DNA from 2 places in the Parageobacillus sp. VR-IP genome. Region 1 is predicted to be linked to the other one. Evidence: riboswitches for the same ligand, from Rfam matches in the RefSeq annotation. Region 1 holds a riboswitch; the other holds the start of a gene.
The links. A riboswitch is a leader RNA that binds a small molecule or an ion and turns the genes downstream of it on or off. The one in region 1 is predicted to bind S-adenosylmethionine.

Region 1 (7,231 bases):
GACCGGAATGCCGGCGTAAGCAGCAGCGGCGATTCCTGAGGTAATGCCAGGAACGATTTCAAACTCGATGCCATGCTTGACCAGCGCTTCCGCTTCTTCACCGCCGCGGCCGAACACAAACGGATCACCGCCTTTTAAACGGACGACCGTCTTTCCTTTTTTGGCGTGCCGAACAAGGAAATGGTTAATCGTTTCTTGCTGCATCGTATGATAGCCCGGCAATTTGCCGCAAAAGATGAGTTCCGCATCTTTTTTTGCGTAGGAAAGCAACTCTTCGTTAATGAGGCGGTCGTATAAAATGACATCGGCTTGCTGGATGCATTTAAGGCCTTTTACGGTGATCAACTCGGGATCGCCGGGACCAGCCCCAACTAAGTATACTTTTCCCATCTTCATTTCAGCCCTTTCTCGTGTTTTTATGAAGAACGGCGAGGTTCGCTGTATACAACGAACCCGCCGCCGCGACGAATCGGTTTTTTTTCGTGAAGTGAGATATCTGTATAATCGGGAACTTTAAAGAAATGTTTTTCCAATTCGACTTCGGCGAGGCGAAATGCTTGTTCATCATCGTCTGCGGCAATGACGACATAAATGATTTCTGTTTTCGTTGTTACTTCAAGCCGGTACAGAAACATTGCCGCCCACCTTTTATGCCACTGTGCTGACTTGCGCCAAAATGCGGTCTAGCTCTGCTTGCAGCGGCTCTATTCCGACGCGGTCCAAATAAGCCAAGAACGTTTCGCCCGGCAATTTTGTTCCTTTGAAATAGGTTAATAGATGTAAAAGCACTTCGGAAATTTGTTCCGCGTCTATTTTTCCTTTTAATTTTTGGCTTTGATTGTATTTGCCGCCGTTGAGCAACGTGCCGCCGACGTAAATTTCAAACGCCTCGATCATGCCTTTGTCTTTTGTTTTTGTTTTAATGCCTTGTAGGCCGATATCTGCGATTTGCCGTTGACCGCATGAGTTTGGACAACCGACCATATGAATGCGTACCGGAACGTCTAGTTCCAAACGTTCGTCTAAATATTCAGCGACGCGCCGCATCCGTTCTTTCGTTTCGACGAGCGCCAAATTGCAAAACTCGGTGCCTGTGCAAGAAACGGCGTATCCGGTAAACGTTTTTGGACGAATGGAAATCCGCTCGAATACTTTCTCTTGCAACACTGCGTCGACGTATTCATCTGGGATATTTGGAATAATTAAGTTTTGCGAATTGCAAGTACGGACTTCGCCGGTGCCATATTGACGAGCGATTCTTGCGATTTCGAATACTTCATCCGCGCTTAAGCGGCCTAATGGAACGTTGAAGCCGATATAGTTTAATCCTTCTTGTTTTTGGCGATGGACGCCGTAGAAATAGCCAGGGTTCCATCCTTTTTGCACATCTTCCCCTTTGGATGGAAGCGGACCAGTCAGCTCGATTAATTTTTCTTTAAATTTATCGATGCCCCAGTCGGCGACAAGGAATTTGAGACGGGCGCGATGACGTTTTTCGCGGTAGCCGTAGTCACGGAAAATCGTTGTGACCGCGACAGCGACGTCTTTCACGCGATCTGGCGTCACGAACACATCCAGTGTTTGGGCAAGATATGGAGCAGACGATAAACCGCCGCCGACTTTCACATGGAATCCAAGAACTTCTTTACCGTCGATTACTTTTTTCGCCGGCGTAAACGACAAGCAATGGATTTCCGCGTTAACCGTGTTATAGACGTTTGCGCTGATTGAAATTTTGTATTTGCGCGGCAAGTTGGAGAAATCTTCATTGCGTTGGAAAAATTCATATACTTCGCGGACGATTTCTCTCGTGTCGAACAGTTCGTCCGGATCGATACCGGCAAGCGGGTTGCCGACGATATTGCGCGTAATGTCGCCACAGGCACCGGCGGTAGATAGCCCCACCCGCTTTAAGCGTTCAAAAATATCAGGAATGTTTTCAATTCGCAGCCAATGGAATTGAACAGATTGACGGGTTGTAATGTCAAACAAACCGCGTCCGTAATCACGGGCGATGCCTGCTAGCGTCTCGAGTTGCTCGTTATTCAAAATCCCGGAAGGAACGCAAACGCGCATCATAAAATAGCCGGCTTCTCTAGGGCGCTGCAGGTAAAGCCCCGCCCATTTGAAAAGATCCCATTCTTCTTGCGGGATAGAAGAGAATCCGTGTTTTGCATAATAAGGAATATCATCAAAAATTTTTAATCCGTCTTTTTTTAGCTTTTTTAATTCCACTTTGTTTAAATTTGGGTTATTTGCCCATACTTTTTCATACGCCATTTTAAGATTCCCCCTTTATAAAATTTCGATCGCGCAAGTAAGCAATCACTTGATTGGCACATTCGTCTATCGTGTAGCGATGTGTTTCAATCGTCAGTTCCGGCGAGACAGGCGCTTCATACGGAGAATCGATGCCGGTGAAATCGCGAATTTCGCCGTTTCTCGCTTTTTTATACAGCCCTTTTGGGTCGCGTCTCTCACACTCTTCTAGCGGGCATTTCACATAAATTTCGATAAACTCGTCTTTTTCTACTAAATTGCGCACAAGCTCGCGATCTTGCGCGAAAGGAGAAATAAATGCCGTTAGGACGAATTGGCCGCTGTCGACAAACAGCTTGGCGACTTCGCCGATGCGGCGAATATTTTCGGTGCGGTCTTCGGCGGAAAAGCCGAGATCCTTATTGAGACCATGGCGGATGTTGTCTCCGTCTAATACATAGTTTTGCACGCCAAGGTCAAATAGTTTTTTTGATACGGAGTTTGCGACCGTCGATTTACCGGAGCCGGAAAGCCCGGTAAACCATAAAATACAGCTGTGATGCCCGTTGCGTTTGCGGCGGTCTTCTTTTGTAACCGCTGTTTGGTGCCAAACGATGTTCGTGCTCAATCTCGCTCCTCCTTTAACGTGTAGATGAGGTGACAGCTTCGCGCTGCTTTAGTCCTTTAATCAATACCGCTGCGACTTCCGGGCGGCTGAACGTGCTTGGCGGCACTTGTCCGTTACGCAGCATTTCCCGCACTTTTGTGCCGGATAATACAACGTGGTATTTCGGATCATGCGGGCATGTTTTCGTTGACGCCATGCCTTCGCATTTCGTGCAATAAAAGCTATGTTCAAAAAACAATGGAGTAATGCCAAGTTCTTCCGCAGTGAAATTCAAAAAGATTTTTTGCGCATCATACGTGCCGTAATAGTTGCCGACACCAGCGTGATCGCGTCCGACGATGAAGTGGGTGCAGCCGAAGTTTTTGCGCACCATCGCGTGGAAAATCGCTTCCCGCGGTCCGGCGTAGCGCATCGCTGCTTGGAACACGCCTAAAAAAACACGGTCTTTCGGATAATAGTTTTCTAGCAATACTTGATAGCTTTCCATGCGAATGTCCGCCGGGATGTCATCCGCTTTCGTTTCGCCGACGAGCGGGTTTAAAAAGAGACCGTCGACAATTTCGAGCGCACATTTTTGGATGTATTCATGGGCGCGATGGACAGGATTTCGCGTTTGAAAGCCGACTACCGTGTTCCAGCCAAGCTCGGCAAAACGCTTGCGTGTTTCTGCCGGATCAAAGTAGAACGGAGCAAACCGACCTTTGTCGGTCCGTTTAACTAATGTAATTGGCCCGCCTACGTACACATTTGGCTTTTCAAATAGTTTCTGTACGCCTGGATGTTTGAATTCATCTGTTTTGTAGACAAGAACTGCTTCTTTTGTTTTATCAGGTTGATAGATTTCTTGAATATCAATGACTCCATATACTTCTCCGTTGTAAACGAGTTTCGCCGTTTCGCCGACAGAAAGCTCTTTTGCCTTTTCTTCGGTTACAGCAAGGGTAATCGGAATGCTCCATACGGTGCCATCAGTGAGCCGCATGGTTTCGACAACAGAATCATAATCGTTTTTTGTCAGAAAGCCGGTAAGCGGGCTGTAAGCTCCCGTTCCGATTAGCTCTAAATCACTTAATTCCGCCTTAGACAACTCAATCGTTTTTGTGACGGTATTTACTGGATAGTCAGGGTTCCAACGATTCACTAAAGTGCCGCCATGTGGAATGCTTAAGCTCATGTTGATTGATACCTCCTAAATTTATTTATTTTATCGGAAAAATGAGTTTTATCGTTAGTTAAATGCCACCGCCGCTTTCATGCAAGGACCGCTGTTCTTCGGCGATGGTTTTCTTTAGGCTAATAATGCCAAGGGTAGCGAGACAAACGCTGAAAATGGCGATGATTGTATAAAGATCGCTGTCAAGCAGCAGTTTAACGAGACTGTACGAAATAACTAGCGAAAAAATAGGTGATACAAACCAAACTTTTAATAGCTGAATGACAATGCGCTTTTGCCAAATATAAAAGCCGTTTTTTGCTGTCCCGATGCCAATGATGGCAGAGGTAGTAATTTGGGCTAACGGTACGGGCAGCCCGAAAATGGACGAAAGAATAACGAGTGTTGCGCCGGTGCCGGAAATCGCGCTGCCTTCAAACGGAGAGAAGTTCGTGATTTTTTTTCCGTTTGTTTCTAAAACGCGTCTTCCAAGCAATATGGCGCCAAGGGCGACGAATATACCGCCGAATATCGTTCCATGGGAAACGGAAATTAATCCGGCGCCGACAAGTGGGCCGACCGCATTGGCAACATTGTTCATTCCAGCTGAAAAAGCTTCAAAAAAGCCGGTCACAATTAAAAGCGTGACGAACGTTTTTCCCCATCTGCCTTGTTCTAATTGTGGATATTTTCGCTTTAGCGATAAAAACCATTTTCCTACGAAAAACGTAAATGCAAAGGCGATGATGGGGATAATGATCCATATGGAAACAATAAACAGCAATTTATGAAAATATACGGTTTGATAGGCAATGCCGACGCCGACAACCGAACCGACCGTAATTTCGCTCGTAGAGAGCGGAATGCCCATGATATTGGCGGCGAATAAGGATATTGTCGCGGCAGTTAAAATGATCACGACAATTTTGATGGTCAAGATGGAAGACGGGATAATCCCGGAACCGATCGTTTTGACGACCTCGCCGCCGCCGAGGCTGCCAAGAAACACTCCTAATCCGCAAAGCACAAGGGCAGTTGATCTCCGCCTGATGGCGCCGGATCCGTACGCCACTCCCATTGCGGCGGCGGCGCCGCTGGCACCGATATTCATCGCAAAGAAAAAGGATACGATAAAAGCAACAACAAGGAGCATATTCGTGTCTCTCCCTATGAGATATGAAGCCCGCATTCCGTTTTTTTGTGACCGACCCAGCGGCCGGAACGCAAGTCGTTCGGATCGAGAGCAGGGGCTGTGCATGGCGCGCAGCCGATGCTTGGATAACCTTGATCATGAAGCACATTGTACGGAAGCTCGTATTTATATACATAGTTCCATACGTCTTTCCATGTCCAATGAATGAGCGGGCAGATTTTGATCGATTGGAATTTGTCATCTTTATTAATGTATTGGACGTGGCTGCGTGTCGGCGATTGTTCGCGGCGCAGGCCGGAAATCCAAGCGGTTACCCCGGTCAATACTTCGCGCAGTGGAATCACCTTCCGCAATTCACAGCATTTATTTGGATGGTGCTTCCATAATTCGTCTCCGAATTGTTTTGCCTGTTCGTCTAAGGATAAGCTCGGCTGTTTCATTACAATGCGGAGGGAAGGATATTTTTCTTTTACCTTTTCGATTGTCTCGTATGTTTCACGAAAATGAAGACCGGTATCGAGAAATACGATTTCCGCATCTGGCTTTACTTGCGAAATTAAATCAATTAACACGATTCCTTCAATGCCGAAGCTGCAGGCATACACAATATTGTTCTCATATTGGCGGTATGCCCAAGCGAGGACATCAAGCGCCCCTTTTGTTTCATTATCGTGAGGAAATGACGGTTTTTCTTCCGTTTCCCACGTTTGATAAGTGAGCATCTTTCTCCCTCCTTTGAAGTCAAAGAAAATAAAGCGGATTAATTGGTTATATTGGAATAGAAAGAGAACGAGCGCTGATAAAAACGCTCTCCCATTTTGGAAGAGCCAGCCGGTCACTGATAGCGCCTTATCTTCCAAAATGGTACCCATTTTGCTGGAATTAGCACCTTGCTTTCGGCCAAGCAGGTTGCCGGAGTTCATCGGGCCAGTCCCTCCCTCACTCTTGATAAGTTTTATGTAATTGTAATTGATTAAAATTTTAACACAATTCACACGGAAGTCAATCCTAGTTTTTCTATGGGAATTTATTTTTTTGTAAAGGGAAAAAGGAACTATTTTTGGGCTATGGGCATCAAGAATCAGCTTTCTTTGTTGATCTGTTTTTCACATGTAAAAACCAAGGTACTTTGCTGTACCTTGGTTGATCCGATCAGTGACGCGTTCTTTTGGGGAATGGTATGTTTTTCTTTTATTTCTTTGCCGAGGATGAGAAAAAGAAAGGATAAAATGCCGATGTGGCCGATAAACATAAGCATCGCAATCATGGAATGAGGGACAAACCGGCAATATCAAATCCGGCATTGGTCAGCGCGATTACCGAAGCGAAAAAGCCGTGATATAAAGCTTCCTGCCACATTGGAAAGAAACGAAAAAGGAATTTCATTTCTTTCGCAAATTTCCCAGCTCTTCGGCAATCGCCTGCATTTCGCTCGGGCTGAACGTCTCTCTTTTCATTACCATGTCATATATTTCTTTCAACTCATCATACCACTCTTCCGAAAAATGGGAAGGTTTAATTGCGTCTAAATTTAATACTTTTAACTTTGCTTTTATTTTTTCTACCATATACTCGACATTTTCTGTTGATTTTTTTGACAAATCCATTTTTTTACTCCCTTCTTTGCCAGGTTATATGTATTGTACCACAGAAAGAAATACATTGTACTACTGTTTTTGTATATAATGAGGTCGAGAGGAGTGGTGAAACGATGGTAAAAGTGTTGTTTGTCTGTTTGGGGAATATCTGTCGCTCGCCGATGGCGGAAGCGATTTTTCGGCATTTAGTGAAGGAGAAGGGATTGGAAGGAAAAATTACTGTAGATTCAGCGGGAACGGGAAATTGGCATGTTGGCGAACCGCCGCATGAAGGCACCCAACTCATATTAAAGAAAAATAATATTGATTTTTCCGGAATTCGCGCCCGGCAAATCGATCAAAGGGACTTGCAGACATTTGATTACATTATTGCGATGGATGCAGAAAATGTAGGAAATTTGCGGAGATTGGCCGGGTACACTAAAACGGGGTTTATCGGC
Region 2 (7,231 bases), on a different contig from region 1:
GCTGCTTATGGCAGCCACTTCCACTTATGTTAAACGATCGCAAATTATTCCCTTTTTGCTCCGTATCCCAACTTTTTCAATAACGAAATCGCCTGTTCCTTTTCTTCCGCAGTTAAGCCGGAAACGGTTTCGTGAATCGTCTGCGCATGCTCCGGAAAAACCTTTTCGATAAACGCTCTTCCCTTTTCCGTGATCGAAGCATACGTGACGCGACGGTCTCTCTCGCATGCTCTTCGTACAATCAACCCTTTGCTTTCGAGCTTATCGACCACATAGGTAATGCTTCCGCTCGCGAGCAAAATTTTCTCCCCGATTTGCTGCAGCGGCTGATCCCCTTTATGGTAAAGCAGCTCTAATACGGCAAACTCGGTTGGATTGACGCCGAACGATTGAATCGATTTATTCACTTGGTCATTAACAGACCGATAGGCTCTTGATAAAACGATAAACAATTTTAATGATTGTTTAATGTCCTTCTCCCTCGCCATTTGCAATCAAATCCTTTTGTCGCTAAATATTTATAAAGGCATGTCCCGTTGCTTTCCGCAAAACACCGTTTTCTTACTTGCATTATACTTTAACTATTTGATACGGCGCAAATGTTTTTTAAAGCAACATGGGCGGTATCATACTCGTAACTTGGTGACTTTTGTTTATTATATTAATGTATGAATATGTTCTGTTTATGGTTTGGGCGGTTATCACATTCGAGCGGAAAACGCATATGGTAAAAATACAGGAGGCACGGAAAGGGTGATTCGATGAAACAAGTATTAATCGGCAGTATATTGTCGGCGTTATCGACTGGGCTGGGAGCAGTACCGATTTTATTTTTGGCGAAATCGATTACCCACCGCTGGCGCGATATATTGCTGGCGTTTTCGGCAGGCATTATGACAGCGGCTTCGATGATGAGTTTAATCCCCGGAGCATTGCAGGCAGGAGGCTTTGCCGCCTTAACGGTTGGACTTTTTCTTGGCGTTCTTATTTTAACAGTTTTAGAAATGACCGTGCCGCATATCGATTTAGAGCATACGCAAAAAGAAATCCAGTTTGATGAAAAGGCGTTGCTGATTATCGCGGCGATTACGCTACATAACCTTCCCGAAGGATTGTCGGTCGGGGTCAGCTACGCCTCCAATGCAGCGGAGACTGGTAATTTAATTGCGCTGGCGATTGGCTTGCAAAACGCGCCGGAAGGATTTTTAGTCGCTCTTTTTTTGATTAACCAGCAAATCGGAAAATGGAAAGCGTTTATTATCGCCACGTTAACCGGTGCAGTGGAAATTGTCACTTCTTTGCTCGGCTTTTATTTAACCTCCATCTTTCACGGGCTGGTTCCGTATGGACTTGCCTTTGCCGCGGGGGCGATGCTGTTTATTATTTATAAAGAATTGATTCCGGAAAGCCACGGGGACGGACATGAGCGAACATCCACCTATTCGTTTATCATCGGCATATTATTTATGATTTTTTTAGTCGAATCGTTTTAGTCAACTACCCCTCCACTTAAAGCCTAGAGGCTTTTGAAGAGGGGGCTTGTAACTCCCCAGAAGTGCAATGCTTTACTCAAAAGAAAGGAGGAAGGCGCATTCCTTCCCCACTTACTCATTTCATTCATTAAAGTGGGGTCTCCTGCGCTAAAACGATGAAACACCCCCCTGTCTAAAGAAGACAGGGGGAGATCGCCATTACTGGCCTACCTCTTCTTTTTCTTCATACGGATGGGCGACCCAGCCGGACGGATCGATAAACAGGCGGACGGCGACGACTTGGCGGTCGTCCATTAAGGTGAAATAATGCGGGTTTCCTTCCGGCACGGAAATGACATCACCCGCTTCAAGTTCGACATCAAAATAACCCGTTTCACTGTCCCCTTTGATGATAAAAATGCCATGGCCAGCAGTAATAGCGCGCACTTCGTCTTCCGTATGAATGTGCACTTGTTCAAACTTTTTCAACAGTTCATCCAAATTCGGCGTCGCATCCGATAAGGCGACGATATCCCACGTTTTGTAGCCTCTTCTCGCCGCCAAATCTTCAATTTCTTCTTTAAACGTCGCCAAAATTTCCTCTTTTTCTTCGTCGGTCAATACATATTTGTCGCGCAAATGTTCCGGCAGTTTGTTAATGTCCCAATGCTCATACAACACGCCTTGTTTATTTAAAAAGCTGCGGACATTTTCATCCCCTTCAATCACTTCTCCCGTTTTTTTCACTTTGATTACTGCCATTGGAATTTCCCCCTCTATCAATTTTATGATTTAATCAACCGGCAGCACAGCGGTCTGCTTCAGCAGCAGCCACTTGACGTGCCAGCTGAACAAAAACTCCCACGCTTCTAAAAACTTCTTTGCCTCAAACGCATCCCGCCCCCAGACGGTAATGCCGTGATTGCGGATCAACACTGCGCCGGCATCCTCGTTGACATGCTTGGCGAATTCCTTAGCCAGCGTCGGAATGTGTGCGTAATTTGGAATAATCGGGATGCGGATCATCGCATCTTCTTCCCACAGCCCGAACGCTTTAATGATTTCTTGGCCGGAAAATGCGGCTTCCCCTTTATTTCCGTACAGCTCGGAAATAATATTATTGTCAACTGTATGGACGTGGAGGATGCAGCCGGCATTGGTCCGATTATAAATTTCCACATGCAGCAGCGTTTCTGCGGACGGCTTTAAATTTGTATTCTCGACTGGCTTTCCAAATGCGTCAACAAGCAAAAAATCCTCGTCGGTCTGCTTGCGCTTGTCTTTGCCGCTTGCGGTGACGAGGAAAGTAAGCGGCTCATCCGTCACCTTGATGGACAAGTTGCCGCTCGTAGCGAAAAACCAATCGCGCTCTGCCAGCTCTGCCTTGACTTCGGCCAGCTCCCTCCATTTTTTTACAACGATGCTCATACGTTTACCTCCATCGTCTGCAAAAAATGAATGACATCGAAAAACGTTGTAAACGGCGTGTGCGGAAGATCGAGCTCCTGACACTTGTCTAGCAGGAAATCGCGGGCAAAGACGTGGTCAGCCCGCTTCGCTACTTCCAAATCCGTAATCGAATCGCCGATCACGATATGAAATGCATCCGGCACCGCCAGTTTTCTCAACAAAGACGGCTTGCAGCAGCCGCAGCCGTTTTGACACTGGTCATCGCACGCATGCGGCCAGGTGATGCGGATCGTCTCGCCGCTGAAATCAGAGCCGTTGCAAAAGATGCGCTCTTTGTCGACCAGCCCTTTTAATAGCGGATAGACAAAGAAGTCGATGCCGCCGCTGACGACATAAAGCGGAATATCATGCTCCTTCGTAAATGCGACAAATTCGCGAAACCCGTCGCGAAGACGGGCGGTCTGCAAAATGAAATCCGTAATTTCTTCCTTCCGACTCGATGGGAGCAGGGAAAACATTTTCCCCACCCCTTCCTGCACGGAGATGCGCTGCGCCAATATATCGTCTTTTAACGTTTCCCACTCGGGCGGCGCAAACTGCTTCATAATCGCGATAATGTTATCATTGTCCGTAATCGTTCCGTCAAAATCGCAAAAGATCACTCGTTTAGTCATGATGTCACCTCTACTGCACCCCATAAGTCGATCGCTTTTTGCAACGCCTCATTTTCGCGGGCTGCCTCGTGCAAAGATTTGCCGGCAAGTGCCGCATCGATGGCAGCTCGGAACGCTTTGCCGCCGCCTGCCGCTCCGTCTGGATGGCCGTGGATGCCGCCGCCGGCGTTGACGATGCTATTGACGCCGAAATCGCGGAACAGAAGCGGCACCAGCCCTGGGTGAATGCCCGCTGACGGCACCGGAAACGCCTGTTTCAACGGCTCCTTCTCATCCGTTAATTCTTTGGCGATGCCAAGCGCCTCTTCTTTGTCGAGCGCGACGCTTCCGTACGGCGATGGGAAAAGGACAAAGTCGGCCCCGGCAAGACGAAGCAGCTTGCCAAGCAGTAAGGACGCTTTAACACCGTAAAATTCCGACGGGGTAAGCGCGCCGCTGAACGCCGGATGAGCCATAATCGGAATGGCGATCTCTTCATCCTCGCGCAATCCTTGCAATACGTCCAAACCATAGGTAAAGACGTTAAACAGCAATACATCGGCGCCTAGCTCCACCGCACGCTTTGCTTTTTCTTTCAATTCGAACGTTTTGCCGGTTAAATTGACGGCATATAACGTCCGTTTCCCCGTCTGTTCGTACACTTCGTTGAGCACCGCTTTGCCTGCTGTAATCCGTTTTTCAAACGGCAGCAAATCGCTGTCAAATACAATTTCATCATCCTTGACAAGATCGACACCGCCAAGAGCCTGCTGCTTCAGCTGTTCGGTTAAATACGCTAAATCGCGGCCGATAATGCCTTTAAAAATGCTCATGAGAAGTGGACGGTCATATACATTGGCTTTTCGGCGAATCCCGTCGATGCCAAAGCGCGGTCCCGGAAATTGTTTCTTCCAAGCGTCAGGGAGCGTTACATCTAGCAATTTTACCTCACCGTCTAAAGACAGCTTGCCGAACACCGTTGCCAAAAGCGCCGGAATGTCAGCGCTGAAATTGACTGTCGGATAAGCGATTTGCACGATCGCGCGCTTCAGCCGTTTGCCAAAATACTGATTTGCCCGTTCGCTTTCTTCCAGCTCTTGTATATGGACGACTTCCCCCTTGTGTTTGCGCAGCTGCTCTTGTTCCAGCAGAGGCAGGTCGGTCCATGTTCCGACCGTTAAGCCAAGAGCGATTCCTTCTGCTTTTTTCTTTATGTCTTTCTCGTCATGAATAACATAGGTGGCAATGACTTGACTCATGTTCATCCCTCTTTCTCTTCATCAAAAAAGCCTCTTCATAAGAAGAGGCATTGAAATGGACACTCTTCTTATCTCTCAGCGTTTCCGCTGCAAGAATTAGCACCGTGCTTCGCGATCACCGCCAAGCCGGTTGCCGGGCTTCATTGGGCTTGTCCCTCCGCCTACTCTTGATAAGAATGCTTTGCAATATTGTATTCACTTTTCAAACAATTCGTGCTCACAAATTTTCACAAATTTTATAGTAAGAATGCTTACAATATTGTATTCGCTTTTCAAACAATTCGTGCTTGCAAATTTAATTTGAATTATGACAGTATTTTTTGACGTTGTCAATCACTTTTTTCGCTTTTGAAAAGACAAAGCTTGCCAATCCGCTCCGCTGCTTCCTGCAGACGGGCTTCGCTCGTCAATAAGCCGACGCGCACGTAGCCTTCCCCATGCTCGCCAAATCCGATTCCCGGCGCGACAGCCACATGCGCTTTTTCAAGCAAATAATCGGAAAAACGTTCCGACGTCCACCCATGTGGCACCGGCAGCCACGCGAAAAATGAGCCTTTTGGAGGCGCAACATCCCAGCCGATTTGCCGCAATGCCGCTATAAACGTATTGCGCCGCGATTCATACAAGGAGACAAGCTCTTCAACGCAGCGCTGTGAGGAAAGAAGGGCGGTTGCTGCCGCTTCCTGAATCGCACCAAACAGGCTGACGTATAAATGATCCTGAAGCAAATTAATCGCCGCAATCACGCTTTCATTCCCGACGGCAAATGCGACACGCCAGCCCGCCATATTATACGTTTTCGAAAACGTATAAATTTCCACGCCGATGTCTTTTGCCCCTTCTGCTTGAAGGAAGCTAACCGGTTTTCTTCCATCAAAGCCAATCGCACCGTAAGCAAAATCATGGACGACGCAAATCCCGTGCTTGGCGGCAAACGACACCGTTTCCTCGAAAAATTCCTGCGAAGCAGTCGCTCCGGTTGGATTATTTGGGTAATTTAAAAACATAAGTTTGGCTTTTTCTGCAATATGGCGAGGAATGTCACTATAATCAGGCAAAAATTCGTGTTCGGCACGCAATGGCATCATCACCATTTTTGCACGCGCCAGCGCAATCCCCGACCAATAGTCAGGATACCCCGGGTCAGGAACGAGCACGATATCACCAGGATTCACGAGGCATTGCGGAATCTCGACAAGCCCCGCTTTACCGCCGAACAAAACGGCGACTTCTTTTTTGGGGTCAACGGTCACGCCGTATTCCCGTTTGTAAAACTCGGCAACTGCCTGTTTCAAAAAAGAATACCCTTGAAACGGCGAATATTTGTGATATTTCGGGTTTGCCACCGCCTTTTGCATCGCTTCGACGATATGCGGCGGTGTCGGCTGATCCGGATTTCCTTGCCCTAAATTGATGACATCGTATCCTTCCGCGATTTTTTTGGCTACTTTCGCGACTAATGAGGCGAAAAACTGCTTTGGAAGCCCTTCTAACAGGTCGGATAACGGAAATTGTTTTGTCATGCTTAACACCTTCTCAAAAATTTCTTGAAATTCTAGTGCAACATCATATATCGTAAAAATCAAAATGTAAAGTAAAATTTTTTGAGGTGAATACGAATGACATTAAAAATTGCCTGCCTGCAGCTGGATATTGCCTTTGGCAACCCGCACGAAAACGAACAGGTTGTAGAAAGAGAAATAGAAAAAATTGCAAAAGAACGTCCGGATGTCATCGTTCTTCCTGAACTATGGACGACCGGTTATGACTTAACCCGCCTCGATGAAATCGCCGATGAAAACGGCGAACGCGCGAAAACGTTCATGACAAAACTGGCAAAATCGTACCGCGTCCATCTTGTCGCCGGTTCAGTCGCCAAAAAAACGGCAAAAGGCGTGACAAACACGATGTATATCGTCGACCGAAACGGCACGGTCGTTGGCGAATACAGCAAACTGCACCTCTTTCAGTTGATGGATGAGCATCTTTACCTCCAGCCTGGGGAGGATACCGGCTTATTTACGCTCGAAAACACCTTATGCGCCGGTGTCATTTGCTATGACATTCGTTTTCCGGAATGGATCCGCGTCCATGCGGTCCAAGGGGCGGAAGTGTTGTTTGTCGTTGCCCAGTGGCCGCTTCCTCGCCTTTCCCATTGGCGCACGCTGCTCGTGGCGCGCGCCATTGAAAACCAATGCTACGTCGTCGCTTGCAACCGCGCCGGCAGCGACCCGAACAACGTGTTTGCCGGCCATTCCATGATCATCGATCCATGGGGAGAAATCATTGCCGAGGCGGGCGAGGAGCCTTGCGCACTCACCGCGCAAATCGATTTGCAAAAAGTGCAGGAAGTGCGGGCGCGCATCCCGATTTTTGCCGATCGCCGTCCCGAATATTATCAGACAGCAGAAAAAAATTTTTTAAAAAAGTATTGACA

Region 2: another riboswitch for S-adenosylmethionine. It lies ahead of mtnW (2,3-diketo-5-methylthiopentyl-1-phosphate enolase); the one in region 1 lies ahead of HT574_RS16800 (phosphoadenylyl-sulfate reductase).

Annotation. Positions count from the first base shown of each region.
Region 1 is NZ_JABVYQ010000008.1:39,163-46,393, forward strand. It holds gene cobA (uroporphyrinogen-III C-methyltransferase) at 1-390, opposite strand, end outside; gene HT574_RS16775 (DUF3906 family protein) at 417-635, opposite strand; gene HT574_RS16780 (nitrite/sulfite reductase) at 649-2,280, opposite strand; gene cysC (adenylyl-sulfate kinase) at 2,282-2,887, opposite strand; gene sat (sulfate adenylyltransferase) at 2,901-4,061, opposite strand; gene HT574_RS16795 (sulfate permease) at 4,120-5,193, opposite strand; gene HT574_RS16800 (phosphoadenylyl-sulfate reductase) at 5,208-5,915, opposite strand; SAM riboswitch class I at 6,040-6,148, opposite strand; gene HT574_RS16805 (DUF1128 domain-containing protein) at 6,576-6,800, opposite strand; gene HT574_RS16810 (low molecular weight protein-tyrosine-phosphatase) at 6,905-7,231, shown strand, end outside.
Region 2 is NZ_JABVYQ010000001.1:340,611-347,841, reverse strand. It holds gene HT574_RS01890 (PduL/EutD family phosphate acyltransferase) at 1-18, opposite strand, end outside; gene HT574_RS01885 (MarR family winged helix-turn-helix transcriptional regulator) at 45-488, opposite strand; gene HT574_RS01880 (ZIP family metal transporter) at 762-1,493, shown strand; gene HT574_RS01875 (1,2-dihydroxy-3-keto-5-methylthiopentene dioxygenase) at 1,692-2,234, opposite strand; gene HT574_RS01870 (methylthioribulose 1-phosphate dehydratase) at 2,265-2,900, opposite strand; gene mtnX (2-hydroxy-3-keto-5-methylthiopentenyl-1-phosphate phosphatase) at 2,897-3,556, opposite strand; gene mtnW (2,3-diketo-5-methylthiopentyl-1-phosphate enolase) at 3,553-4,794, opposite strand; SAM riboswitch class I at 4,860-4,971, opposite strand; gene HT574_RS01855 (pyridoxal phosphate-dependent aminotransferase) at 5,124-6,317, opposite strand; gene HT574_RS01850 (carbon-nitrogen family hydrolase) at 6,414-7,229, shown strand.